One region of the Pelosinus sp. sgz500959 genome, then DNA from elsewhere that is predicted to be linked to it. Evidence: riboswitches for the same ligand, from Rfam matches in the RefSeq annotation. Region 1 holds a riboswitch; each other region holds the start of a gene.
The links. A riboswitch is a leader RNA that binds a small molecule or an ion and turns the genes downstream of it on or off. The one in region 1 is predicted to bind S-adenosylmethionine.

Region 1 (7,545 bases):
GCACCAAAACGCTCCAAAGCTTAAATGGGTTCATGCCCTCAGTGCAGGAGTTGAAAGTTTACTCTACCCAGAAATGCAGGCAAGTCATACTCTACTAACTAATTCACGAGGCATTCATGGTATTCCTATTTCTGAACATGTTCTCGCCATGATGCTTGCCTTCACCCGCGGACTGAATGTATTTATCCGTCAGCAGCCAAACAAACAGTGGAAACGAACCCCTGTTGAAGAAATTCATGATAAAACCATTGGAATTGTTGGTCTTGGCAGTATCGGCCGTGAAATTGCAAAAAAAGCTAAAGGTATGGGCATGCATGTCGTAGCTAGTAAACGAACGATGACAACTGAGATATTTGTGGATAAAATCTATGCCCCAAATCAACTCAATGAATTGCTTGCAATTTCTGATTTTGTAGTAGTCGCCCTTCCTTTAGTAGAAGAAACTAAAAATTTATTTACCATCAAAGAATTTTCTGCCATGAAGTCTTCAGCTTATTTTATTAATATTGCCCGTGGTGCTGTTGTAAATGAAGATGATTTAATTAAAGCCCTTGAAGAAAAGCTCATCAAAGGCGCTGGTTTAGATGTTTTTGTCAACGAACCCTTATCCGATACCTCTCCTTTATGGGACATGAAAAATGTCATTATCACGCCCCATCTGGCGGCTTTATCCCCTAATTATCTCGATAGAGCCATTAAATTATTTGCCGATAATTTATCAAGATTTATACAGCATAAAGAAATGTTAAATGTCATTGATAAAACCAAGGGTTATTAATCGGTCTGCTAATGCAGATCATCAGACTTACGCAATAACATCAGCTCCAGTGGATCATGTTCTGCTGGAGTTTCATGATGTTTGGCAACAAGTTCAATCACCTTGGGAGAGGCTCCAATTGCTTTAAGCATCGTCGAACTACGATGAGCATGATAAAAATAAATATAAAAAGCGTGCCGAATATTCATAAGCCGATTCCCGCGCCCTAGACGTCCCCACTTTTTAGACCACCGTGGTGCAAAGCGATGACCGATAACAGTTATAATCTTATCCATCGTGCTTACGTCACCCTTGATTTTACCCACATCATGAAGCAAGGCACATCTGACTAAAAGATTTATGTCAATGTTTTTATGTGCTTTTGCCAAACGCAGGGCTGTGTAAGCAACATTCAAAACATGACGTTGATCTGGTAAATTCATTCCCCAGAATAAGATCTGTTCAGACGACGTCAAATAACGATTTACAAATAATCGATCATCGTGAGTAATTTTAGCGGTTAATGCAGCAATTACTTGTTTTACTCGTTTAACCATATGTTTAGCCACCTATTTTGAGTTACTCCATATATAATAATTGGCCATACCCCTTACTTTTTTGACTGACTTCAGCCTCAGCTTGAGTTTGAGCAACAAGACCAATCTCAACTCGTTGACCTGCTGTACGAAGTTTTTCTCCTTGACCAATGGCAGCAAAGAGTTTATCAGTCCCCCAACCAATATAAACATCTTTCGCGCCTGGCATACTGACAATTCCTTGACGTTCTAAGGCCAGCAAAATACGTTCAATACCTAAAGCAAAGCCGGTTGCACAGCAATCCATCCCAAAGGAACTGAGCATGGTATCATATCGACCCCCACCGCATATAGGAAAACCGAGACCAGGTGTATATCCTTCAAATACCATTCCTGTATAATAATCAAAATCACGAATGATACCTAAATCAAAATCCACATATTGAGCCACTCCATAAATTTCGAGCAAACGATAGATTTCGGCTAAATTATCCAATGCTTTGTGACTCATCTCATTCGCCACCATACCATAGGCTTGTTTAAGCATATCCTGTTTACCATGTAACAACGGAATTTGTTTTAAAACTTTTTGTTCTTCTTTAGATAAACTGCTACTAACAAGAATTTCATCAACTCCAACTAAATTTCTTGTCAGCATAGCATTTTTAACCTGATATTGTTGTTCTTGTGAAAGACCGCTTTGCGCCATCACACCATTAATAAAATCAACTTGCCCTAAGCCAATTTGAAATTGTTTGAGTCCAGACTTTAGCATACTTTCAACAGCCAGTGCAATGACCTCAGCATCAGCTGTTGGTCCTGCTGCTCCCATCAACTCAACCCCAGCCTGATAAAATTCACATTGTCGCCCAGTCTGCGCTTGTTCGTAACGAAAGACATTGGTCAAATAGAATAATTTTATGGGCGCTAAACTTTCTTTAAGACGTGTAGCTGCCACCCGTGCCATTGGAGTTGTCATATCTGGACGCAAAGCCAAAATACGATTATTTTTATCAAAAAATTTGAACATATGCTGGTCTAAATCGTTGCCTGCTCCCACTGCCAAAGTCTCCAAATATTCCATGGTCGGCGTAACGACTTCATCATAACCCCAACTATCAAACAAATGAGCCAAAGCCCCTTCGACTGCACGCTTGCGACTGGCTTCTTTCGGCAAAAAATCTCGTGTCCCATAAGGAATTTGTGGAACAAATTCATGTTGACCCATAACTTTCACACTCCATTATTCATATTTTTTATCAGAATCAACTTTAGTAGTCGATTGGGTTTGAGCATTTTGAATTTCAACTCGTTCCAAAATAAGCTTGTATCCATCAGCACCATAATTTAAACAGCGTTTCACGCGACTAATGGTTGCTGTGCTTGCTCCTGTCTTTGCTACAATTTCATCATAAGTATGACCGCTCTTAAGCATGAAAGCTACTTCTAACCGTTGGGCTAGAGATTTCAGTTCACTAATGGTACAAATATCTTCAAAAAACTGATAACACTCTTCTTGATTCTCCAATAACAAAATTCCCTGAAATAATCGATCAGCCAATTCACCCTTTAACTTAGGATTTGTAGCCATAATATTATGATTCCCCTTTTTACTTTATCACTTTCAATCTTTACTTTGCTAAATTATAACATTATCTATAATAAAAAGTAAAGTAAACTCACCGCTCATTTTCCCATTGACACCGATCAAAGAGTATGTTATTATTCTACATGTTAAGTTAATATTCTTTTCATCAAGAGCAGTCGAGGGAATGGCCCTATGAAACTGCGGCAACCATTCACTTTTTGTGAAAACGGTGCCAACTCCACAGGAGTATATCCTGGCAGATGAAGCGCAACTAGATTAACGGTGCTGCTTCATGTTGTGAAGCAGCTTTTTATTTTACCAATCTACGGCAAGAAGGAGGTCATTACAGTGATTACATTACAAAACATTGAAAAAACTTACGAAAGTACGAATGGAATTGTACACGCCTTAAAAGGTGTAAACTTGACTGTAGCCCAAGGAGAGATTTTTGGAATTATCGGCACGAGTGGCGCTGGGAAAAGTACACTCATCCGTTGCATTAATATGTTAGAACGTCCAACGAAAGGGATCGTGACTGTTGATGGCCAAGAATTCACAAGTCTTACTGAGCTAGAATTACGGGAGCAACGTAAAAAAATCGGTATGATTTTCCAGCATTTCAATCTCTTATCATCACGTACAGTCTACCAAAATATCGCCTTTCCTCTTGAACTAGCAAAATGCAGTAAGGAAACTATCCATACTGAAGTTATGCATTTGCTTGATCTTGTTGGGCTAGCTGATAAAAAAGATCAATATCCTGCTCAGCTCAGCGGTGGACAAAAACAGCGTGTTGGCATTGCGAGAGCACTCGCTAATCATCCTAAAGTTTTATTATGTGATGAAGCAACCTCAGCTCTTGATCCACAAACAACAAAATCAATTTTAGAATTACTTAAAAATATTAATCGAGAATTTGGACTTACCATTGTTCTCATCACCCACGAGATGCAGGTCATCAAAGAAATTTGTAATCAAGTCGCCGTTATTGAAGGTGGTCTCATTATTGAACAAGGTCAAGTTTTGGATGTTTTCACTCAACCGAAAGAAAATACCACGAAAGAATTTATCAGTTCCATCATTAATCATAATTTACCTGATTTTTTTGCTGATCTTGTCTTATCGCCAACCCCAATTGATGACAGCAATCTAATTGTACGTTTGTCCTTTATTGGTCACTCCACTGAAGAACCTGTAATCTCTAGTATGGTTCGTCATTTCAATATTGATGCCAGCATTCTTTATGGCAATATTGATCATATTCAAAATACACTGTTTGGTACACTGCTTGTTGAACTCTCTGGAAATTCAAACGATCTTGAACAAGCACTACAGTATTTACACACACGAGAACTTGGAATTGAGGTGATTGGTTATGTCCCAAGACATGCTCGCACTACTGTTTAAATCCCTATGGGAAACGACCTACATGGTAGCAGTATCAGGAATTATTTCAGCCTTTTTCGGTATTCCCCTTGGTATTATTTTAGTGACCACTGATAAAGGGCATATTCTAGAGAATACTCCTCTTAATAAGATACTTGGTGTGATTGTCAACGCAACGCGCTCCACTCCATTTATTATCTTAATGGTAGCCATTATTCCTTTAACTCGTCTTATTGTTGGTACATCCATTGGTACTAATGCGGCTATTGTTCCCCTTTGCATTGCAGCCATCCCCTTTGTAGCTCGCATCGTCGAATCAGCTCTCAAAGAAGTGGATTATGGCGTAATCGAAGCAGCGCAAGCCATGGGCGCATCACCAATGGAAATTATCAGGAAAGTTCTTATACCAGAGGCGCTGCCCGCAATTATCTTAGGTCTTACATTAACAATTATCAGTTTAATTGGTTATTCAGCAATGGCTGGTGCTATTGGTGGCGGTGGCCTTGGTGATCTTGCTATACGTTATGGTTACCAACGTTTCCGGGCAGATATTATGCTGATTACTGTTCTTATCTTAATTGGGCAAGTACAAATTGTACAATCAACCGGCGACTATCTAGCGCGCCGCCTAAATAAAAAATAATTTTTTGGAGGGTTTAATTCATGAAAAAATTTATTCTTGCAATCATCGGAGTCCTCACTTTGGGCCTACTCATTACTGGATGCGGTCAACAAAGCGCAGCTCCTGCAGCTCCTGCCAAACAAGCAACTAATACAGTTTTAAAAGTTGGAGCTACCGCTGTACCTCATGCTGAAATTTTAAATGTCGTAAAACCATTACTTGCTAAAGAAGGCATTGACCTACAAATCATTGAAATGACTGATTATGTTAAACCAAATATTGCTGTTGCTGAGAAAGAACTAGATGCTAATTTCTTTCAGCATATTCCTTATCTGACTAAGTTTTCTACAGAACGAAATTTAGCACTAACCTATACAGCTGCCGTGCATATTGAACCAATGGGTATTTATTCAAAGAAAATCAAAAACTTGACTGAACTTCCTGCAGGTGCTAAAGTTGCCATTCCTAACGATCCTACCAATGGCGGTCGCGCTCTTGCTCTACTTGAAAAAGCTGGTATCATTAAATTGAAAGATGGTGTTGGTATCAATGCAACAGTAAATGACATTGCTACAAATGCTAAAAACATTCAAATTAGCGAACTAGAAGCTCCTCAACTTCCTCGTGTTCTTGAAGATGTGTCCATCGCTGTCATTAACACCAACTATGCATTAGAAGCAAAATTAGTTCCTACGAAAGATGCTCTATTTATCGAACAAAAAGATTCTCCTTATGTAAATATTTTGACTGTTCGCAAAGGCGATGAAACTCGCCCTGAAATTCAAAAATTAACAAAAGCTCTCACTTCTGATGAAGTACGAAAATTTATTAACGAAAAATATCAAGGTGCTGTCGTACCAGCATTCTAACTACAAAACAAAAATTACCCCGACTCAATGAGTCGGGGTAATTTTTTATACTTTTACATAATGAGGTTTTCCATCTTTGAAATATACAACTTTAAGTTGAGAACGATCAGCGATCTCCTGCCCCACTTCTAGACCTCTGCCAACCTCTGTCATACGATGAGCATCAGAGCCAACGGTTACCATTCGTCCCCCCAATTCATAAAATCGTTGATAAATGGGTAGGAGAATTTCTATCGATTCTTTACGATCTAGACGCCTCGTATTAATTTCTAATGCTTTACCTTTGTTTGCTAGCACAATTAATACTTCATCAATTTGTTCCTTAAATTCATGATAATAGACTTCCGGATCAGCAAAACGTGCATATCGTGCAATATAATCAATATGTCCCAAGCTATGAATACCATCATAACATTTTATACATTCCAACATCGTTGCAAAATAATGCCGATATACATCTTGTTTACTTTTACCTTGATAAAATTCAGCAGCATAAATATCAATATTATCGAGAATATGCACTGAACCAATTACATAATCAAAAGGATACTTTTCAACGATCCGACAATTTTCTTCAATACAATCAGCTCGCATACCAATCTCTATTCCTAAAAGTACACTTTCACTGCGATATTGATTATACGCTGCAAAATATTGATCTACATCAAAAACAAAAGATAATGGCTCTGGGTAAAAAATATCCATATGCTCGGTAATGGTAATTCCAATTCCTAACTCTTTTCCTTTCATTACCGCCTCATCAATTTTCATTTTCGAATCAGTCGAAAAACATGTGTGCATGTGAGTGTCAAATAACATCGTTTTACCTCCTATTCACTTTCACCTAATCTTATAATAACATCATTTTGATTTTTTTACACATAGATATAAGAAAAGTCTTAATCGTTCTTACTTGCAACCCTAGAAAGTGTTATACTTTTCGATTACATAATAAATTCTACCACTAAATATATACACTTTTTTCTATTTTTATTATAAAAATAACATTTATTGAAACCATCGCCCTTTCCATGAAAACAAAAATATTTTTAATGTATACAAAGAAAGATCTTGTATCTTGTCATAGTTAGTATTATAATGAAATCAACAACAAGGAAACAACAAATATCGACTTCATTAAGAAAGAAAATAAGGATATGGGGTGATTCCAGTGAACACGTTAGAAGATCCACCAAATCAGAATAAAGAAGGATTGATTCCAGTGAATAACACAGTGGAACCCGCAATCCTATATATCTAATTGATATATTTTAGATACACTCCAATAATGATTTAATGAAATGAGGTGATTCCATTGAACAATTTAGATACTCCACCTGACTACCATAACAAGGGGTTGATTCCATTGAAAAGTCTAATGGAAGTCACAAGTAACTATATAAAATAAAACATGGAAATTACAAAGCAGTCACTATTTCATTACAATATCTTCAAGCTATGGAGGTGATTCCATTGAACAATTTAGATACTCCGCCTGACTACTATAAGGAAAAGTTGATTTCATTAAAAAGTTTAATGGAATTCACAGATGAATATATAAAATCAAAAATGTAAGTTTAAAAGTACCCACTATTTCAGTACAGTGTTTTCAAGGAACGGGGGTGATTCCATTGTACAATTTAGACAGTCCGACAAAGCATTGTAGTGAGGGGTTGATTTTACTGACTAAAGTAATGGAACTCACAACTTCATATGGCTAATATTCAAAAGTGTGTAAATCCACACTTTACAGTACAATCATAATTGTACGCAAAAAAAATTACTTA
Region 2 (7,545 bases), on a different contig from region 1:
TCTTTTACATACAAAGAAAAAATGGAGGAATACAACATGCCAATCAAAATTCCCAATAACTTACCGGCTACTAATATCCTTGAAAGCGAAAACATCTTTGTCATTCATGAAAACCGGGCTTATACACAAGATATACGTCCTCTTAGAATATTAATTTTAAATCTAATGCCAATCAAAATCACAACTGAAACACAACTTCTTCGTCTGCTAGGTAACTCACCTTTACAAGTAGAAGTCGACTTCATGTATACGGCTACCTATTCACCTACAAATACCTCTCAAGAACATCTCATTAAATTTTATGAAACATTCGACGATGTAAAGGATCGTAACTATGACGGTATGATCATTACAGGTGCACCTGTCGAACAGCTTCCTTTTGAGGAAGTTGCCTATTGGGATGAATTGTGCAAAATCATGGAATGGAGTAAAACCCACGTATATTCGACTCTCCACATTTGTTGGGCTTCTCAAGCTGGACTCTACTATCATTATGGCATTCCAAAGTATGACCTTGCTCAAAAAATATTTGGAGTTTTTCCTCACCAAAAAAGCTGTACACAACCGATCAAATTATTCCGTGGTTTTGATGATATCTTCCACGTTCCTCATTCTAGGCATACTGAATTTAAAAGAGAAGATATTGAGAAGATTCCAGAACTACACATTCTTTCTGAATCTGAGGTCTCTGGTGTTTATGCCGCTGCCGATCTAAAAGGCCGACAATTTTTCATCGCAGGTCATTCGGAGTATGATCCTCTCTCCCTCAAAGCTGAATATGACCGTGATCTTGCCCAAGGCCTCTCAGTTCAAATCCCACAAAATTATTATCCCAATGATGACCCGACACAACCACCAGTTGTTCTTTGGCGTAGTGCAGCCAACCTGCTTTTTTCTAATTGGCTGAATTACTATGTTTACCAAGAAACACCTTTCGATCTTTCCTTGTTATAATAACCTGTATGATAGAAGTCTGTCTCCCATCGGTAAAAAAACCGATGGAAGACAGACTTCTTTACATAATTCCCCATTTTCGTCCATATTCTAGAAAGATTTGAAATTCTTGATCATGGAATCCATTCTCAAGTAGGTATTCCTTTGCTTCTTGAGCTTCCATCACTGATGAATCAGCAAAAATAGCATTTTTATGAAAACTAAAAGCAAATCCCTTTACCGCAAGCAATTCCATCATTAAAGCAACCCGTTCTGCTTTATGTTGTAATTGAAGACCAAAATCCCTTACAGATCGGGCATCAACCTCATGATTCTTAGGAAAATGACCAAAAAATACAGGTTCTTCCACTGGTTTTAGAATAATACGAGTCATATGATCTACCATTGATTTTTCCATGATTTCTCCTTTAATGCCGTGGCAATCTAATCTTTTAGTCATTTTTTTAGTTTCATGAAGTTTAAATCATTAGATATTCATCCAATAATTTACAAATAATACGTTTGATAACCAATAACCAAGAGGAACATTAATCAATACACCAATTGCAAAGGCGACTAGCGGCTTCCAGCCGAAAGAAGTTAACTCACGAAAACGAGTCGTAAATCCAATGCTTAAAAAAGTCCACGTAAATGCCCAACCACGCAAAGTCTTGATGTAACCTAACGCCTCTTTTGAAAAAGTCGATGCAGTTTTAGGTTCTATCATCGCAAGCAGCACAGTAATAAAGATGGATGCTGCAAAAAAACCAATGATAAATTTGGGAAAGCGGCGCCAAATTTCCCCTTTATCAATACGCTCAGCGGTAGCAGAATTTTTATTTTCCCACACTGTCACTGATAAAAAAGCAACCATAATGGCCCATATGCCGACAAACATATCACGACCAACAATTTTCATTAGTGTAAAGGTTTTAACAGCTCTTTCATCCCCCATAGCCTCCGCAGCCGCAAAACCAGCGGCATCTGCAAACTCCGACGTACCAATCCAGGCTCCCGCAGGACCAGCAGCCATACCCAATTGCTTAGCCCACAAAGGAAGTACAAAAATCATTACAACAGCCCATACAATTACCATGGAAATGGCTACTGAAACATGTTCCTTTTTGGCACGGCATGCACCACCAATTGCAATCGCAGCCGATACACCGCAGATGGACCCACCCGCTCCTAAGCAAGCAGCAAAACGTTGGTCCATACCGAATAAACGAGTTGCCGTAAAATAAATCACCCCAAAAGTGCTCACAGACACAATTGTCGCTTGCAAGATTGCTAAGGGACCTGCTTGCATAATAATTGTAAAGGGTAAGGTCGCTCCCATAAGAACAATACCCGTTTTTACGTAGTATTCAGTTTTTAAGCCTGCTTGAAACCACTTGGGTAAAGTCACAGCATTCCCAATGAGCAGACCGACGAGCAAAGCAAGTACTGGTGTCTCTAGCTGCCAATCTTTGACAAATTTATTAGAACCCAAAATAGAAACAATGATTGATATCATATATAATGCGGTAAAACCTGCAATAAAATGTTTTACATTATACCCCATCACACGGGCGCCAATTGAAAAAGCAACTAAAAAAAATCCATATAATATAAAAAGTCCAGAAATATTTTTACTAAGCCCTTCAGTCACTTTACTTACATCATTCGACCATCCAGGAATACCAACTGCCATTGACTTAAATACTCCGATCGCTCCACCAAAAAATGCAATCGTAATCCCGAATACAAGTCCCAAAGCAATGATAATTGCCCATGTATCTTCTCTTTGATACCAAGGAAGTGTTGCTTGTGTTGTACCTGCCATTAAATCATCTCCTTATTTACTGTGAGTGATTAAAAAATAAAAAAGGCCTCGGACGCCCCCTATAAAGGAGACATCTTCGGCCTTTGGTTTTTCCAATCAGCTCTCGATATTGATTTTTTTTAGTATATCACCAGTATTTTCATCTGTCAATCTAAATGAAAAAATACTATATATTGGCATTCATACTTCCCATGCGGTAACCCGCTAAATCGAGAGTTACGTAAGTGAAACCGATTTCTTTCAGCCCTTCCTCAAGTATATTGGCAATTTCAGGAGCAGCAAGCCGTTCAATGTTTTCTGGCGCCACCTCAATCCTTGCAATATTGCCATGATGCCTAACCCTAACTTGTCCTGAACAAAACCTTTTTACCAATTCTTCGGCCATCTCAATTTGCTTAAGCCTCTCGGCAGTCACAGGAATACCATAGGCTACACGAGAAGATAAGCAAGCTGCGCTTAATTTATCCCAGGTCGGCAAATTCCATTCTTTTGAGATCTCCCGAATTTCCCCCTTAGTAAGACCCACTTCAAGCAAAGGACTTCGAACTTTTTCAAGTTCTTCGACAGCTTTGATTCCTGGGCGATAATCGGATAAGTCATCCGCATTTGATCCTTCAAGAATCCAGTTATACCCATGTTCTTTGGCCCAAGTGGCTAACACTGAAAAACGTTCTTTTTTGCAATGATAACAACGACTCGTTGTATTCTCTACAAAATCAGGACTATTTAATTCACTAATGTTTAAAAGGATATGCTTAATACCAATTTCTTTCGCAAGTAAAATGGCTTCATCTTTTTCACTTTCAGCCAAGGTTTCTGAAAAAGCAGTCACAGCGACTGCTTTTTCTCCCACAGCACGGAGTGCTGCTGCTGCCAAAAAACTACTATCCACACCACCTGAGAAGGCTACTACTACACTACCAAATCCACTCAATAACTCATGAAGCTCTTTGATTTTCTCCTTATTTTCTCCCATGACTTAATCCCCTTTATCTTTATTTCAAAGCGTCCCTCGCTTTTGTAACTGCATCTTCATTAAATATAGGAAAGGCTAAGGAACCCCCACAAATAGGAGGCACCTTAGCCTTCATTTATTATGATCAGCTAAATGATATTAAAATTTTTATACAGATTTACTGGCCTCTAATGCTTGCGCTAAATCTTCAATGATATCCCGGACATCTTCAATCCCAATGGACAATCGAACCATATCATCTGGTGCCCCAGCACTAGCCCGTTGCTCAGCAGTAAGTTGAGAATGAGTCGTACTTGCGGGATGGATGACCAAGGACTTGGCATCCCCTACGTTTGCAAGCAAGGAAAATAAATTCAATGAATTGATTAATTTCCGACCAGCTTCCAATCCGCCTTTAATACCAAAGGTAAAAATAGAACCTGCGCCTTTTGGCAAATATTTTTGTGCTTTTTCATAATCAGCATGGCTCGCCAGACTTGGATAACTGACCCAACTGACCTGTTCATGTTTTTCAAGATATTGAGCAACAGCCAAGGCGTTTTCAGCATGACGCTGCATACGAAGATGAAGAGTTTCTAGCCCTTGCAGAAATGCAAAACTATTGAAAGGACTTAAACAAGCACCTAAGTCGCGTAAAATTTGTACTCTCAGACGAATGATATAAGCTAAAGGTCCAAGAGCCTCTGTATATTTTAAGCCATGATAACTAGGATCTGGTTCACTGAGCAGTGGGAATTTGCCATTATTCCAGTCGAATTTTCCACTATCAATGACCAGCCCGCCCATTGAAGTTCCATGTCCACCGATAAATTTCGTCGCTGAGTGAATGACAATATCAGCACCAAAGTCGATTGGGCGACAGAGATAAGGAGTTGCAAAGGTACTATCAACAATGAGAGGAATACCATGCTTATGAGCAATTGCAGCCACCTTTTCAATATCAAGGACATCAATTTTAGGATTACCAATGGTTTCTGCATACAAAGCCTTAGTATTCGGCGTAATGGCTTTTTCAAAATTAACAGGATCACTGGGATCAACAAAATGCACTTTAATTCCTAGGCGAGGCAGGTTATAAGCAAACATATTATAAGTTCCACCATACAAAGTAGAGGAACTAACAATTTCATCTCCCGCTTGGGCAATATTGAAAATCGCTGCACTGATGGCTGCATGTCCTGAGGCAAAAGCCAAAGCGCCTACTCCACCTTCTAAAGCTGCGATCCTTTTTTCTAGTACGTCTGTCGTTGGATTCATAAGACGGGTATAAATATTGCCACTTTCTTTTAGCTCAAATAAATTGGCCGCATGTTCACTATCCCTAAAATTATAAGCTGTCGTTTGATAAATAGGCACTGCTCTTGATCCTGTAGTTGGATCTGGCTCTTGCCCTCCATGCACAGCTAATGATTCAAACCGCAAATTTTCTGGTAATGCCATTATAACACCCTCCATTTTTTGTTGATCTATATTACTAGCCTTCAGTTGACTGATCAGCTTGTTCTTCGTTTATATACCATCACCATAGAGGCCCACCAAGGCAGCAAACCGCTGTTTTTCCGTACGATCAATTTGAATGATCCGACCTTCTTTAATTACAATCACAACTTGCCCATATTCCATATTTTCAAAAGCTTCTAAAATTCTCGCCCTCACCCCTGGAATATCACAATTTTCTTTTAACCCTTGCGGTAGTTCGCAACTTTTTCCATTTAATTCCGCTGGCCTAATTTTTTCATTTCTTTCGATTTGCACTAAACGCGAATCTTGATAAATTAAAGCAACATTTCCATGAAACGTATTGTTCAAGATGGTCATAATCTGATCCATGGCACAAGGACTAACAGCATTTTTTTTTGATTTTAGTACTGTTTTATTCTCTTTTGGTAACATATAAACACCTCTACAGTCATTATTCTCAAAGAAAACTTGGCTTGCACCAAGCCTTAGTTGCCCTTGCTTGTAATCGAGAAAGTGTTATACTTTCTGATTCCAAAAATATCCCCTTTCCGAAGAAAGGGGATTCATCTACAATCGCCTTTCTCTCATCTTACAGGAAAGCTCCTGCTGGAATTAGCACCTCTGTGCAATTGCACTGGTTGCCGGGTGTCATCGGGCCATTCCCTCGACCTCTCTGGATAAGAGTAGTATGCTATTAATTTTATTATTGATAATAACATGATGCTTTATCGGTGTCAATGCTTATTAATAAATCTGTTTATAAAGAAAACTTGATTTTAATCAAGGCTCAGCAGAGAGTAAAGTCTTATAATAACGAAGGCTGTGAAGTTGAGTTCCCTTCACAGCCTCTAGATTCCCAAATCAGCTTATTTTAATTTTCCACCTTCGATAACAATATCTTCTGGGTTAAGAGTTTCTCCATACACAGGTTTTAAGGTTGCATCATAAGCTTTGTGAACAAAATTTTCTTTACCAAGAGTTTCTAATTCTGTGTTAATCCAGTTTAGGAGTTCTGCATTACCTTTTTTAACAGCAGGCGCGATGGTATCAAGACTACCTAATGTTGAAACACCTACATTAAAGCCTGCATTCTCCTTTGCCCACGCAAATAGTAAAGTATTATCATTAGACAAAGCAACGCCACGTTTATCTTTCAAAGCCTCAAAGGATTGTGTAATTTGATCAAATTTTAATAATTCTACATCTGGATGATTTTTGGTGAAATAAGTTTCAGCAGTGGTGCCTTTAACCACAATCAGTTTTTTACCTTTTAGTTGATCGACAGAAGTAATCTGCTCACCAGATGGTGACACGACACCAAGAGCAACTTTCATGTACGGATTCGCAAAATCAACTTTTTTCTTTCTGTCTTCAGTAACCGTGAAGTTTGCTAAAATAAGATCCACCTTATTAGCCTCAAGGAATTCCACTCTGCTCGCTGGTTCAGCTAATACATACTCAATCTTGGATTCATCACCAAGAAGATCTTTCGCAAATCGTTTGGCAATATAAACATCAAATCCTTGATTTTTGCCATTTGCATCCACAAAACCAAATGGAGGTTTATCACCAAATACACCGATTCTGATTACCCCACGTTTTTTGATGTCTTCAATGCTCCCCTTGGCAACTGTCTGCTCCGTTTTGGTATCAGGTGTTTTTGTAGTCGTTGTTGAACCGCAACCTGCTAATACTCCAACTAGTGCCATGGCACTCAATGCAACTGCTACTATTTTCTTTAAATTTTTCATGTAAAACTCTCCTTTTTTTTAATTAATATTGAAATATATTTAAAAATTGCCGGGCACGTTCGGTTTTGGGCGTTGTGAAAAATTCTTCTGGACCGGCAATTTCACAGACTTTCCCAAAATCAACAAATACGATCCGATCGGCAACAGATCGGGCAAATCCCATTTCGTGAGTAACAATTACCATGGTCATTCCTTGTTTGGCAAGGCCTAGTATGACATCGAGAACCTCGCGTACCATTTCAGGGTCAAGAGCTGCTGTTACTTCATCAAAAAGCATAATTTCTGGATTCATGCACAAAGCTCTCACAATCGCAATCCGTTGCTTCTGTCCTCCTGAGAGCTGGCGTGGATACGCATCTTTACGATCCAGTAAGCCTACGCGGTCAAGTAATTGTTCGGCTTGTTTCATGACTTCATCTCTGTCTCTATGTTGGACTTTTTCAGGACCTAACAAAATATTTTCAATCACTGTCATATGAGGAAACAAGTCATAGTTTTGAAAAACCATACCGATTTTTTGACGAATGTGTTGCCATTCTACATCCTTTTGTGTGAGGCTATGACCATGAAAAGTAATATCACCGCCTTGAATTTCTTCA
Region 3 (7,545 bases), on a different contig from region 1:
AAGTCATGCCGCTGGCAACCGTACTAATAAATCCTGTAATAGCAGGTTTGATATTGAGTTTACCTAAGGATATTTGGCAGGAAAGACAGACGATTAATGCACAAACAACGGCACCGATGGGTTCACTTAATAAGTTACCGTAAGGAAAAGCTGATTTTGAAGTAGGAATATTGATTGCCGCAGCAACAAGTCCGATACCGAAAGATTGTTTAACCGTTGGTTTGGTTAAGTTGATGGCAATGCAATACATGGCAATTGTCCAATTGGGAGTGATGCCGCCAATACTAGGACTTACTAAATGTAAAATAGCCCCGATCGCTAAGAGTAAGGTTGTGACAGTAACCCAGCGATACTTACCACCTTTATTATTTTCATGAATAATGAGTTCAGGTTCATTTTTATTCAGTTCCATATTGATCGCTCTCCTTTATTTTTAACTATAAAATTAAATATAAAAAACTCCTCATCCCATTGTATAGGGACGAGGAGTGAATCCGCGTTGCCACCCTGATTGGCTTTCATGAAAGCCAGGTGTTACACAGTACGGGATACATGATATCCGATACCTGCTTCCTGATAACGGCGGAAGAATCCCGACAGCGCCTACCCCACAATTTGTGGATCAGACTGTATCTCACAGGCCCATTCTACATACCGAGTAGTGCCAAACTTTCACTGTCATTGGCTCGCTGAAACCCTCTTCGTATTGTATACTCTTCCTGATCATAGATGATAATAAGGATGTATTTTAACGTATTGTAACAGTTAAGATGATCGTTGTCAAGGTGTTTTTTAGACTTATTGTGAAAATGAATTTAACTTTTTGGGGAAATCTTGGACGCCGATGCGGCTGATAAAATGAGTGGAAGATTCAAGGAATCACCAAGTCAAAGTTTAAAGGCAGCAACTTATAGAGATAAGGCTTGCTCTAAATCCTGAATAATATCGTCTTCATTTTCAATGCCCACAGATAAGCGAAGCAGACAGCCCGAGATTCCTAGACGATTCCGCACATCAACAGGCACATCGGCATGGGTCTGTACAGCGGGTAATGTAATTAGGGATTCTACTCCACCAAGGCTCTCCGCAAAGCGAATGAGCTTAACCTCACGTAATATGGTCGGAACTAATTTTGCATCATCGACAACAAAAGATAACATACCGCCATAACCAGATGCTTGACGGTCATGTATAGCCTTTCCAGGATGATCATCAAGACCTGGATAATAAACTTTCACCACTCTTGGATGTTTTTGGAGCCATTTTGCGACGGCTAAGGCATTGGAATTATGTTTTTCCATTCGTATAGCTAGGGTTTTAATACTGCGAATGAGTAGCCAGCTGTCATTTGGACCTAAGATACCACCAGTAGAATTTTGTATATAACGAATGCGTTCACCAAGTTCAAGATCTTTTGCTACGATGAGTCCACAAACTAAATCATTATGTCCCGATAAGTATTTACTGCCACTGTGAATGACCACATCAGCTCCTAGTTCAAGAGGACGCTGAAAATAAGGGGTTAAAAAAGTATTATCAACAATCGTATGAATACCATGAGGTTGGGCAACTTTTATAACTGCAGAGATATCTACAATTTTCATGAGGGGGTTGGTTGGTGTTTCAACGATAATTGCTTTTGTTGAAGGTGTGATGGCGTCCACGATTTCGTTAAGATGGCTGCCATCAACAAAGGTGACTGTTAAACCAAAATTGTTAAAAACTTTATCGATGACGCGGTAAGTACCGCCATAACAATCTTCAATCACAATTAAATGATCACCTGTCTTGTAAATCATCAATAATGCCGTAATAGCGGCCATACCTGAAGCAAAAGCAAGTCCTAAGCTGCCGCCTTCGAGGGTAGCGATTCCTTCTTCTAAGACCTTGCGAGTAGGATTCTGACTACGTGTATAGTCAAAACCTGTACTTTGACCAAGGGCAGGGTGACGGAATGTTGCCGATTGATAAATCGGTGTGCTAATTGCACCTGTTTTTTCATCAGTACAGACACCAATATGAACAATTTTCGAGTGTAGATTCATAGAAACCTCCTTATTATATGACCGTAAAATAATAGTAAAAAAACAAACCTCTTTCCGATTTTCGAGGAAAGAGGTTTGCGAACTTGCAACATCTTCCTCTCATCTCTCAGGATTATCATCCTGCTGGAGTTAGCACCGTGACATTGCTGCCGGTTGCCGGGTGTCATAGGGCCAGTCCCTCGACCACTCTGGATAAGAAGTTTAATTTTTTAATGATAATATCATAATCAGTGATATGATGTCAATATTTATATATATAAGTTGTATTAAAGAAATTAACTTCAATATCGCATTTTTGATGTTTGGAGTTAAAAATTTTTGTATTAGTATATAAAATTTCTTAATCAAAATAGATTGACACGTAAAAGTTATCATGGTACAATCAGAAAAATTAAATAAAACAGCCGATTGGAAAACCAAAGGCTAAGAGTATGTCCTATTCAAGGGCGGATACTCTTAGTCTTTTTTATTTTATTAAAAATTAAGTAATAAGGAGGACGATGAAAATGAAATTTGTAAAGCTTGGACTTATAGTGGCACTGGTTGTTGCAGTAGCTGGGGGAATAAGCGGATGCTCTACTTCTACGAATACGGCAGAAAACAAAAATGTGAAAGTTAGGATTGCTCATTTCCCTAATATTACTCATTCTCAAGCCCTTGTGGGCAGAGCCAATGGTGAGTTTCAGAAAGCATTAGGAGAATCAAATCCCATTGAATGGAAAACATTTAATGCGGGTCCTGCAGAAATTGAAGCTCTATTTGCTGGTGAAGTAGATATCGGTTATATCGGACCTGGTCCTGCGATTAATGGTTATACGAAATCGAAAGGTGATTTGCAGATTATTGCAGGAGCAACAGATGCAGGGGCCATTTTAATTACAAGAAAAGATTTAGTGTTAACGAATGTAAAAGAATTAAGTGGTAAAAAGGTTGCTGTTCCCCAATTCGGCAATACCCAAGATTTATCTCTGCGCCATATTTTACAGGAAAATGGCTTAAAGGATACGACCAAAGGTGGTACGGTAGAAGTTAGGCAAGCGGATAATCCTGATATAAAAACCTTACTTGATAAAGGCGAAATTGATGCTGCTCTTGTTCCCGAACCATGGGGAGCACGTCTTGTGAGTGAAGTCAAAGCGAATATATTGTTAGATCAAAAACAAGTGTGGCGTGATGGGAATTATACGACAGCTGTTGTTGTTGCCAATACGAAATTTATTAAAGAACATCCTGAACTCATTGAAAAATTTCTTCGAACTCATGTTGAGTTAACATCTTATATTAATCAAAATCCTGAGAAAGCAAAAGAAAGTATAAATGCACAAATCAAAGAGCTAACAGGTAAACCTTTGGCCAAACAAATCTTGGATGATGCTTTTAAACGCTTAACAGTGACCAATGATCCAGAAAAAGATTCTGTAGTTGATTTTGTAAAGTTGTCTTTAGATGCAGGGTTTATTAAAGCAGCTCCAGACCTTAAAGATTTGTTTAACTTTAAAATTTTAAATAAAGTGCTAAAAGAAAAAGGGCTAAAAGAAATAGAAAATTGAGGTGCTATGGATGAGTGTCATTGTAGAGAATGTAAGTAAAAGTTTTATCACAAAAACCGATAAGATCAATACTCTCCATAACATTAATGTTGAGTTTCATAAAGGTGAATTTGTTTGCATTTTGGGACCATCAGGGTGTGGAAAATCCACGCTCCTCAATATTATTGCTGGTCTCGAACAGGCCACAACGGGTAGAGTAATTTGTAATGGTAACGAGGTGAAAGAGGCCGGTCCTGATCGTGTTGTCATGTTTCAAGAGGCCGCCTTATTTCCCTGGCTTAAAGTCATTGATAATGTTGAATTTGGGATGAAACTTGCCGGAATTCCAAAAGCTGAGCGGCGAGAAAAAGCAGAGAAGTATCTTAAAATGGTGCATTTAACTCGGTTTCAAAATTGTTTCATTCATGAATTATCTGGAGGAATGAGGCAGCGAGTTGCACTGGCGAGAGCCTTAACTCTTGATTCAGAAGTACTTTTGATGGATGAACCCTTTGCAGCTCTTGATAGTCAGACGAAGAGTATTCTCCAGGTTGAACTCCAACAAATTTGGCTTGAAACAAAAAAGAATATTATCTTTGTCACTCATAATGTGGAGGAGGCTGTTCTTTTAGCTGATCGAGTCATTGTTATGGCAGCGAACCCTGGGGTTATTAAAAAAGAGTTTCACATTCAGCTTGCCAGACCCAGGCAGCCTGAAAATGTTGATTTAGCTTATCTGGCAGCAGATATTATGAAAGAATTGAAAGAGGAGGTGGAGAAAGTTGCCAAAGCTGAATTCGACAATGATTGGACTAGTAAAAAAGATACTATTTTATCTGATTCTGATAGCAATATGGGAACTGGCATATAAAATTGGTGTAGATTGGTTACGGTTATGGAAACCTTATATTTTTCCATCTCCCATCGCTGTTTTCACGACCTTATGGGATTTGATTGCTGATGGTAGTTTAGGTATTGCAGTTTTTGCCAGTGCTAAACGCATCATTGTTGGTTATTTATTATCCATTGTTATTGGGATTATTGTAGGGCTTGCTATTGTACGGTTTAAATATCTTGATGAACATGTAAGCCCATTGATCTTAGGATTACAAACCCTACCAAGTATTTGTTGGTTACCTTTTTCTATTCTCTGGTATGGATTAAATGAGAGCGCTATTATTTTTGTTATTACAATTGGTTCTACTTTTGCGGTCTCGATTGCCATTGAGTCTGGGATGAAAAACATCAATCCTCTCTTTGTGCGGGCAGCAAAAACCATGGGAGCTAAAGGTTTTAATCTGTATTGGAATGTGATTATTCCAGCCAGTTTGCCGAGCATTATTTCTGGTTTAAAACAAGGTTGGTCTTTTGCTTGGCGGGCGCTCATGGCTGGGGAAATGATTTCAGCCACTAAGGGATTGGGGCAAGTTCTGATGGTGGGGAGAGATCTAGCTGATATTAGCCAGGTTATGGCTATTATGATTGTAATTGTTGTACTCGGAGTTGCTGTGGATAAGCTGATCTTTGGTCGGATGGAGATCAATATTAGGCAAAAATGGGGATTGGATAAGGTCTAATCAACCGTCCTTAATGTGAAAGTAGGTGCTACACAGGTGGAGTTAGAAATTAAAAATCTTGAAACTGATATTCTGATTATTGGTGGAGGAACGGCTGGTTGTTTTGCCGCTATCACCATTGCTGAAAAATCAGGGGCGAAGGTTATAATTGCTGAAAAAGCAAATATCAAACGAAGTGGTTGTTTGGCGGCTGGTGTTAATGCCTTAAATGCTTATATTGTCAAAGGTCAAACACCGGAATCTTATTTAAATTATGTTAAAAATGATGCTGAAGGTCTGGTGCGAGAAGATCTTGTATATACCATGGCCCAAGGTCTCAATTCTGTTACAGAAAAAATGGAAAAATTAGGACTTGTTATTCTAAAGGATGAGGTTGGAGAATATGTGTCTAGGGGCACGCGGAATATAAAAATTAACGGGGAAAATATTAAGCCACTCCTTGCTGATGCTGTGGAGAAAGAATCTCAGGTTACAGTACTTAATCGCGTTTCTATTACAGATTATATTGTAGAAGAGGGAAAAGTAATCGGAGCTTATGGTTTTTCTCTTGATACTCATATTTTATATGTGATTTCTGCTAAAGCTGTAATCTGTACCACGGGAGGTGCCGCAGGGCTTTATAAGCCAAACAATCCAGGATTTTCTAAACATAAAATGTGGTATTCTCCCTTTAATACGGGAGCTGGTTATGCCATGGGCATACGAGCTGGGGCTGAAATGACGACTTTTGAAATGCGTTTTATTGCCTTGCGTTGTAAAGATACCATTGCACCTACAGGTACCATTGCCCAAGGGATAGGGGCGCAACAAATTAATAGTCTGGGCGTAGAATATGACAAAAGTACTGGCATCCCCAAAACTTCCATTCGTATGTATTCGACAGTAATGGAAAATCGAGAAGGCCGCGGACCTTGTTATTTACAAACAGTTGGAATTACGGAAAAACAAGAAGACGATCTTTATAAAGCGTATCTTAATATGGCGCCTGCCCAAACCTTACGGTGGCTGGAAAGCGGCAAAGGACCAGCTAAAGAAAATGTTGAAATTGAAGGTACTGAACCTTATATCGTTGGTGGCCATACAGGCAGTGGTTATTGGGTAGATACGGCTAGAGGGACGACCATCCCTGGGCTATATGCAGCTGGTGATGTAGCAGGGGGAAGTCCTCAGAAATACGTAACAGGCTGTTTTGTAGAAGGTGAAATTGCGGCCTTGTCGGCATTAACTTATGTACAAGACAAAAGTAATAAGGCACCTAACGTTAAAGATGTTCAACAAAAATTGATAAAGATCAATGGTTTTTTACAGGATGATTCGGGACTTTATACAGTGGAAGAAATCGAAGATGCCATGCAGAAAGTCATGGATGATTATGCGGGTGGAATTTCTTCGGGATATGTTTTTAATCATGCTAAACTGCAAGTTGCTAAAAAGCGAATTGGTGAACTACTAGTCATTAGTCAACAGCTAAAAGCAAGTGATTTACATCAGCTGATGTTTATCCATGAAGTGATAGATCGTCTTTATGTTTGTACAACTCTCATTGAACATCTTGAGGCTAGACAAGAGACCCGATGGCACTCTTTCCAAGAAAATGCGGATTATCCTAAACAAGATGATGAAAATTGGTTAAAATTTGTTAATTCACAGTTGGAAGATGGAAAAGTTAAGATCATATTACGGGATTTAGTAAAGAAGGATGACGTTTATGAGCATAATGATTGATAGTCACAAATGTACAGGCTGCGGAAAATGCCGTCAGGTATGCCCTGGTAGCTTGCTTTATAAAAATGGTGCTGGAAAAACGGAAATAAAATATCCCAAAGAATGTTGGGGCTGCACCTCTTGTGTAAAAGAATGTAATGATCATGCCATTAAATATTATCTTGGTACAGATATGGGTGGGCAAGGAAGCTTTTTATATACCAAACGGGAAGGGCAACTCCTTCATTGGATTGTTGTTGCACCAGATGGTAGTGAACAAAAGCTGACCACAGATAAAAACCAAGCTAATGCATATTAAGGAGGATAAGAATATGGACCATTTAGATCGATTAGAAGCGCAAAGTATTTTTATATTAAGAGAAGCCTACAAAAAATTTGGTAAACTCGGGATGTTGTGGTCAATCGGTAAAGACTCAACGGTTATGTTATGGCTGGCTAAGAAAGCGTTTTTCGGTCACTGCCCATTTCCTTTTATCCATGTGGATACAACCAATAAAATTCCAGAAATGATTGCCTTTCGGGATCGAATGGCGAAAGAATACAATATAGAACTCATTGTCCATAAGAACCAAGAGGCTTTAGATGCTGGCATGGGGCCACACCAAGGAAGACTTGTTTGCTGCAAAGCGTTGAAAACAGATGGTCTGCAGCAGGTTGTTACTAAATATG
Region 4 (7,545 bases), on a different contig from region 1:
TAATTTTTTTATCGATTTTTATTACTGGCTGGGCTGTATCTTTTAAGATCGTATCACCAGCTTTTCTTATTTCCAGAACTGTCATCATAGCCCTCCAAAAAAAAATTATAAATCATGCCAAATTCTATCACAAAAACATGTAAAAATCCATGCTTAACTTAAACAAAATCTCTACATAATACTAATTGGCTCCACATCAATCACTACATCTGTACGCACCGTCAACCCCATGGCAACAATGGCTGACTTAACATGAATCAGATCAACTGTTTTTATTACGATATTCATGCGAAAAACATCTTTGATCTTAGCAACTGGTGCAGGAAAAGGTCCTATGACCTCAATATTCTTCTCTTGATCTAACATGGATTTCAATTCATTGATAATCATCTCTGCTTGACTCCGCGCCTTGCTCTCTTGATCTGCTTGCATGGTTAACTTAAGAATTTGCCCATAAGGAGGATAACCAAGTCCTTGACGATAACCAATTTCTACATCGTAAAAAGCCTGATAATCATGTGCGGCTCCTGCTTGTACTGCATAGTGCTCAGGATTATAGGTCTGAACTACGACTTTCCCAGGTTTATCGCCGCGTCCTGCACGACCAGCTGCTTGCGTTAGCAAGGAAAAAACACGCTCTGCGGCTCTAAAATCCGGCAAATTCAATATACTATCTGCAGCGATAATGCCAACTGCAGTGACATTTTTAACATCATGACCTTTTGCCACCATTTGCGTACCAAGCAAAACATCATATTCACCTTTAGCAAATCCATCTAAAATACGATCATAGGCCATTTTACCACCAGTTGTATCTTGATCCATCCTGATCGTACGTATACTTGGAAACATTTTCTCCAAATTTTCTTCTAACTTTTGTGTACCAGTTCCAAAAAAACGAATATAGGGGCTACTGCATGCTGGACAAGTCGTTGGCGTAGACTCTACAGACTGACAATAATGACAACGTAATGTATTGCCGACCGCATGATAAACAAGAGAGATATCACAATGCTTACACTTTACAATATGCCCACATTCACGACACATGACAAAAGTAGCATAACCTCGACGGTTGAGTAAAATAATAGCCTGCTCGCCAGAACTAATCGTCTCAGCTAACAATTCCTGTAATGGCAGTGAAATCACACTACGCCGTTTCTGGCGAAGCTCTTCTCGCATATCAACAATAGTCACCTCAGGCAACAAGGCTCCAGCAATACGTTTGGACATGGATAACAAAGTATGCTTCTCATGCAGTGCTTCATAATAAGTTTCAACTGCTGGAGTTGCACTTCCCATAATCACAACTCCATTTGCTAATTGAGCTCGCCTAAGAGCCACTTGCCTCGTATGATAACGAGGTGCTTCTTCCTGTTTATAGGTAAACTCATGTTCTTCATCCATAATAATGATTCCTAGATCAGGAAGGGGAGCAAACACCGCTGAACGTGCACCAATCACAATCCCCGCTTGTTTAGTGCGCAGACGTTGCCATGCATCATACCGTTCACCTGTAGATAATTTACTATGCATCACAACGACATCATCACCGAATCGAGCTTTAAATCGAGAAACAATTTGGCTCGTCAAGGCGATTTCCGGAACCAGAACAATGGCCTGACGATGATTTTGTCTAGCCAGCGCTACTGCTTCAATATATACCTGTGTTTTACCACTCCCCGTAATACCATGGAGTAAAAAAGAGTGATATTCTTTAGCTTGCATTTTAGGTTTAATTGACGCCAAAACCTGTTGTTGCTCTATTGTTAATGATACCTGAGTTCTTGCCCCACGTACATCAGCATAGCTATCACGTATAACCTGAACCTTTTCCAGAACCAGAACTTTTTCTTCTATCAATTTTCGAGCCGCATCATAACTCATATTGTTGTTTTTAAATTCATCATATGCAAGTTGATCATGAGCCATTAAATAAGTTAGTAAACGAGCTTGTGCTGGTTTGCGTTTATATTGTTCAATAAAAGCATGATCGACTTGCTGATTCGTGGCTAAACGTATAAGATTCTTGTAGCGATGAGAGGCTGTTTTTTTCATAACAGCTTCTCCTATAACGACATGTTTACGCACCAAATAACGCACTATTTTTAAAACTGACGCACCAAACTGTTTTTCAAGTTTAGCTGAGTTAACGGAAGGATGTTGATTGATATACATAAAAACCTGACAAGCTTCTATGGATTTTACGCCCAAACTGGCAAGAACCTTATCAACATCAATATCATCAGCCACACGATAAGTTGTCACACTCTTAACGCCTGATTTTCCTGGAATAAATAACCGCATTGCATCAACTAAATTACATACATAATATTCACTGATCCACTTAGCGGTGTTCATCATATTTTCATCAAACCATATATCATTGTCCAATATATCTAAAATAGGTTTTAAATCATCCTGGCTAGGGTATTGCCCCTCAGTCACATCAATAATAAAACCTTCTAATTTACGATTGCCAAAAGGAACTACAACACGCCAACCTGCGCCAACATAATCTAAATGGGTTGGGACGACATATGAAAATGTCTTATTGATACTTCTCGTTGCAATATTTACTAAAATGTGAGCTATACGTTCCATATTTACCACCATTCAATGTGATTTTCATACTATAAGAAAATCAAGTTCTTTGATACAGACACACTTCCTGTATCGCTCTGATTCTGTAAAGTAAAAGAAGGGGGATCTCACTGAGTCCCCTTCTTTACATATGTTACATATATTCTTCCTATTCTTAAAATTAAAGATTCGCTTCTTTACGCATAATTTCAGCTTTATCAGTGTGCTCCCAAGGTAAATCAATATCAGTACGACCAAAATGTCCATAAGCAGCAGTTTGACGATAAATAGGACGACGTAAATCTAAAGCCTTAATAATGCCTGCTGGACGTAAATCAAAATGTTTTTTAATTAAAGTGGCGATTAAACTTTCTTCGACTTTAGCCGTTCCAAAAGTTTCCACCATGATCGACACTGGCTGCGCAACACCAATTGCATAAGCTAATTGAATCTCACATTTATCAGCAAGTCCCGCAGCAACTACATTTTTAGCTACATAACGAGCAGCATAAGCAGCTGAACGATCTACTTTTGTACAATCTTTACCAGAGAATGCTCCGCCACCATGACGTGCCATACCACCGTAAGTATCAACAATGATCTTGCGCCCTGTAAGTCCAGCATCACCTTGTGGACCACCAATGACAAAACGACCAGTCGGATTAATATAATATTTTGTTTTATCATCCAGCAATTCTGCTGGCACAATTGGAATAATTACTTTTTCAATCATATCTTTTTCAATGGTCGTGAGCTCAACATCAGGACCATGTTGTGTTGAAATAACAATGGTATCAACACGAACTGGTTTACCATCTTCATACTCGACTGTAACCTGAGTTTTACCATCGGGACGTAAGTAATCCAATTCATCTGTTTTGCGTACTTCAGATAAACGGCGTGCTAATTTGTGAGCAAGAGATATGGTCAATGGCATGTACTCTGGAGTTTCATTGGTTGCATAACCAAACATCATCCCCTGATCACCAGCTCCAATGGCTTCTACATCATCTTTTTCACCTTTTTTAGATTCTAGTGATTGATCAACACCCATCGCAATATCAGCAGACTGCTCACCAATTGAAATAAGCACTCCGCAAGTATCACCATCAAAGCCAAATTTAGCGCGTGTATAGCCGATATCTTTAATTGTTTCACGTACAAGTCTTGGAATATCAACATAACAATTTGTGGTGATTTCCCCAACTACATGAACTTGCCCTGTCGTAACAAGAGTTTCACAAGCAACTCTGCCCATAGGATCTTTTGCCATAATTGCATCTAATACACTATCGGAAATTTGATCCGCCATTTTATCAGGATGACCTTCTGTAACTGACTCTGAAGTAAATAATACACGTTTTTTTTCCATAACTGATTCCTCCTGTTTTGTAATAAAAAAAAAACTCCCTAAAGGGAGCGTGAACTTCACTCTCCCCATCTTGCGGATCACGCCGCAGGAATTGGCACCGTTTTCGGAAAATCCAAATGGTTGCCGCGGTTTCATCGGGCCAATCCCTCCACCATCTCTTGATGAGTATATAAAATTTTAATTGCTAAACTAAATTTTAATTTATAACTTCAATAAAATCAATCTTTTTTTACTATTATATGCAAATTCGATCCAAAATAATCTCTGCCAGTTCTTCTTTTGACATTTTACTTAGCTCTTCTATATGACCATCTCGATAAATTAACTTGGCAATATTGGTATCAACATTAAATCCAGCCCCGGGCAATGTAATGTCATTAGCCACAATCATATCTAAATTTTTTCGAGTGAGCTTTTCTTGAGCATGAACTAATAATTGCTGAGTTTCAGCTGCGAAGCCAACTAAAATTTGGTGTTTCTTTAATTGACCAAGCTCAAATAAGATATCTGGGTTTTTTTCTAGTACCAGTTCTAATGTAGCACTATTTTTCTTTATTTTATTAGGACTCATCGTTTGGGGGCGATAATCAGCCACTGCCGCCGCTTTGATTACGATATCACTATCAGAGTAATGAGAGAGAACTGCGTCTCGCATTTGCGCAGCGGACTCAACTGATTGAAAGGTAACGCCAACAGGTGGTGTTAAATGAGTAGGCCCTGATATAAGAGTCACTTCCGCCCCTCTACTAACAGCAGCTTTAGCTATGGCATATCCCATTTTACCACTCGAACGATTACCGATATAACGTACAGGATCAATGGCTTCTTGAGTACCACCAGCAGTAATTAATACTTTCTTGCCCGCAAAATCTTTTTTACAATTGAACATGTCGATCACTTTTGCCACAATCGCTTCTGGCTCAGGTAAACGTCCGACTCCTTCTGTACCACATGCCAACATACCACAGCCGGGTTCAATAAAATGATATCCTAGCTGAGTTAATTTCGTAATGTTTTGTTGAACAATAGGGTTCAAATACATGTTTGTATTCATTGCAGGTGCGAGCAATACAGGAGCTGTCGTCGCCATCACTGTCGTTGACAACATATCATCAGCGATGCCATTGGCAATCTTACCAATCATATTTCCAGTAGCAGGAGCCAGCAAAAATAAATCAGCACAGCTCGCCAGTGCAATATGTTCAACATTCCAATTTGTCGTCTCAGCCCACATATCGACCACAACGGGATGTCCACTTATTTCACGGAAAGTCAAAGGTGTAACAAAGTTTGCCGCTGATTGAGTCATAATAACATACACATTAGCTCCCTGTTTTTTAAGTCGGCTAACAACGTCCACCACTTTATAAACAGCAATGCCACCTGCTACTCCAACAACAACATTCTTTCCTTGCAACATGTAGTCCTCCTATTTTATGCCACTTTTCGTTCGCTCATAAGTGATTTTATCTTGTGCTATTTCTTCTAAGGCAATCGTGACTTGTTTATTTGATTTACTATCGACTGAAGACGGAGAACCGTCCATAATTTCACGTGCTCTTTTGGCCGCAAGTACCACCAAAGTATATTTACTATCAACTTTAGTTACCAAGGTATCGATTGATGGATTAATCATGATAGTCCCCCTAAAAATTTATTATTTAGATTCAATTAAAATATTTTCAATTATATTCATATTACGGTTAACTTGACATTTTTCCGCAATAATAATGGCAGCAACTTTTTTAGCTGCACGTTGCACTTCATCATTTACAACTACATAATGATAATTATGTACATGAGTTAATTCATCATTTGCTGAACCTAATCGAGTTTTTATATTTTCTAGGCTATCTGTTCCACGCTTATGAATACGTTTGGCCAGTTCATCTAATGATGGCGGAACAATATAAATACATACACCTTGTGGAAATTTTTTCTTAATTTGCGTAGCTCCCTGTGTATCAATCTCTAGTACAACATCTTTACCATTATTTAAAAGTTCTGCAATATGTTGATAAGGAGTTCCATAAAAATTACCATAAACTTCAGCCCATTCCAATAACTCATCTTTTTCAATCATCTGTTGGAACTCTGCGTGTGAAACAAACCAATAGTTAACCCCATTCTGTTCTCCCACACGCGGTGCTCGAGTTGTTGCAGAGATAGAGTAATTTAATTCAGGATCACTACGCAGCAATTCTTGACAAATTGTACCCTTACCTGCTCCAGAAGGACCAGAAAGTACAATTAAAATCCCTTGTTTCGCCATCTATGCTGCTCCTTTCAATACTGACTACTCGGCAGCATTATCATCACTAGTCTCTTTATTTACCAGGCGATGTGCTACTGTTTCTGGTTGTACGGCTGACAAAATGACATGATCGCTATCAGTGATAATAACGGCTCGCGTACGTCGTCCATAAGTTGCGTCAACAAGCATTCCTCGATCGCGAGCTTCTTGAATAATTCTTTTAATAGGTGCTGATTCAGGGCTTACGATGGAAATGATGCGATTGGCAGATACAATGTTACCAAAACCGATGTTAATAAGTTTAATTTCCATAAATAACATTCCTCCTATGTTTATTGTGTAGAATGTGATTTCTAAGGGCTTTTTATTATTCTATGTTTTGAATTTGTTCCCTAATTTTTTCGATTTCACTTTTTATTTCGATCATCAAATTCGCTATCGTAAAATCATTGGCCTTTGAGGCAATCGTATTGGTTTCACGATTAATTTCCTGGATAATAAAGTCTAATTTTCTGCCGACTGCATCATCAGTATTTAATGTGGAATCAATTTGTATTAAATGACTTTTAAGGCGCACTAATTCCTCTGTAATACTTGTGCGATCAGCAAATATGGCTGTCTCTTGAAGCAATCGCCCTTCATCTGGTTCAGCGCCAACGGTAGTTAAGAGTTCTCGCATACGCCCCAATATTTTTTCACGATACTCGGCTAATACCTTCGGTGCCCGCTCCTCAACAGTAATCAAATAGGAAGAAATCGTAGCAACACGTGCCACTAGGTCTTGTTTAATTGAAAGACCTTCGGCTAAACGCATACTCATCAGATGATTGACAGCCATATCAATTGCAGTCGACAATTTAGGCCACAAAATGATCACATCTTCTGTTACTTCTTCTACTTTAATCACATCAGGGTAATGAGCAATTTGTTGAACCGTGTCATTTATTGTACTAGAAAGTAACTGCGCTAAATCCCTCAAAGATTCATGGTACGCCATTGCTAATTCTTTGTCAACCCTTACCGTTCTTTTCTTTTGTCCATATTCATCAAGAGTTATAAAAATATCAATACGTCCTCGTACTAATGTATTTGATATGCTACGGCGAATCTTGTCTTCAAGTGAACCTAAATTTTTAGGCATCCGAATGACAATTTCATTATAACGATGATTGACTGCCTTAATCTCTACAATAAATCGATGTTGACTATCAAAAAACTCTCCCCGGCCAAAACCAGTCATACTTTTAAGCACGATGAGTTGCTCCTTTCCCTATATCTGTTAGTATTAACAATCATTTTCATAATTACTCAGCCTTATCCGTTTCTTACTCACTAC

Region 2: linked by a shared signal. The riboswitch ahead of ACAN52_RS06525 (DUF2292 domain-containing protein) and the one ahead of ACAN52_RS07975 (methionine ABC transporter ATP-binding protein) in region 1 are both predicted to bind S-adenosylmethionine.
Region 3: linked by a shared signal. The riboswitch ahead of ACAN52_RS02075 (trans-sulfuration enzyme family protein) and the one ahead of ACAN52_RS07975 (methionine ABC transporter ATP-binding protein) in region 1 are both predicted to bind S-adenosylmethionine.
Region 4: linked by a shared signal. The riboswitch ahead of metK (methionine adenosyltransferase) and the one ahead of ACAN52_RS07975 (methionine ABC transporter ATP-binding protein) in region 1 are both predicted to bind S-adenosylmethionine.

The regions. Positions count from the first base shown of each region.
Region 1 covers NZ_JBGJZL010000004.1:195,908-203,452, reverse strand. The annotation lists gene ACAN52_RS07995 (D-2-hydroxyacid dehydrogenase) at 1-778, shown strand, start outside; gene ACAN52_RS07990 (HD domain-containing protein) at 787-1,314, opposite strand; gene hisZ (ATP phosphoribosyltransferase regulatory subunit) at 1,337-2,521, opposite strand; gene ACAN52_RS07980 (YerC/YecD family TrpR-related protein) at 2,537-2,884, opposite strand; SAM riboswitch class I at 3,042-3,148, shown strand; gene ACAN52_RS07975 (methionine ABC transporter ATP-binding protein) at 3,230-4,288, shown strand; gene ACAN52_RS07970 (methionine ABC transporter permease) at 4,257-4,910, shown strand; gene ACAN52_RS07965 (MetQ/NlpA family ABC transporter substrate-binding protein) at 4,931-5,758, shown strand; gene ACAN52_RS07960 (histidinol phosphate phosphatase) at 5,804-6,577, opposite strand.
Region 2 covers NZ_JBGJZL010000003.1:350,189-357,733, reverse strand. The annotation lists gene metA (homoserine O-succinyltransferase) at 37-954, shown strand; gene ACAN52_RS06545 (hypothetical protein) at 1,016-1,351, opposite strand; gene ACAN52_RS06540 (YeiH family protein) at 1,421-2,758, opposite strand; gene larE (ATP-dependent sacrificial sulfur transferase LarE) at 2,925-3,734, opposite strand; gene ACAN52_RS06530 (homocysteine synthase) at 3,882-5,174, opposite strand; gene ACAN52_RS06525 (DUF2292 domain-containing protein) at 5,244-5,627, opposite strand; SAM riboswitch class I at 5,777-5,879, opposite strand; gene ACAN52_RS06520 (cysteine ABC transporter substrate-binding protein) at 6,062-6,946, opposite strand; gene ACAN52_RS06515 (amino acid ABC transporter ATP-binding protein) at 6,969-7,545, opposite strand, start outside.
Region 3 covers NZ_JBGJZL010000001.1:467,242-474,786, reverse strand. The annotation lists gene ACAN52_RS02080 (tryptophan transporter) at 1-412, opposite strand, end outside; gene ACAN52_RS02075 (trans-sulfuration enzyme family protein) at 909-2,045, opposite strand; SAM riboswitch class I at 2,142-2,244, opposite strand; gene ACAN52_RS02070 (aliphatic sulfonate ABC transporter substrate-binding protein) at 2,552-3,595, shown strand; gene ACAN52_RS02065 (ABC transporter ATP-binding protein) at 3,606-4,445, shown strand; gene ACAN52_RS02060 (ABC transporter permease) at 4,357-5,151, shown strand; gene ACAN52_RS02055 (adenylyl-sulfate reductase subunit alpha) at 5,188-6,876, shown strand; gene ACAN52_RS02050 (ferredoxin family protein) at 6,860-7,174, shown strand; gene cysD (sulfate adenylyltransferase subunit CysD) at 7,188-7,545, shown strand, end outside.
Region 4 covers NZ_JBGJZL010000002.1:96,767-104,311, reverse strand. The annotation lists gene def (peptide deformylase) at 1-85, opposite strand, end outside; gene priA (primosomal protein N') at 172-2,604, opposite strand; gene metK (methionine adenosyltransferase) at 2,765-3,955, opposite strand; SAM riboswitch class I at 4,018-4,123, opposite strand; gene coaBC (bifunctional phosphopantothenoylcysteine decarboxylase/phosphopantothenate--cysteine ligase CoaBC) at 4,191-5,375, opposite strand; gene rpoZ (DNA-directed RNA polymerase subunit omega) at 5,385-5,591, opposite strand; gene gmk (guanylate kinase) at 5,613-6,227, opposite strand; gene remA (extracellular matrix/biofilm regulator RemA) at 6,252-6,521, opposite strand; gene ACAN52_RS03160 (YicC/YloC family endoribonuclease) at 6,577-7,461, opposite strand.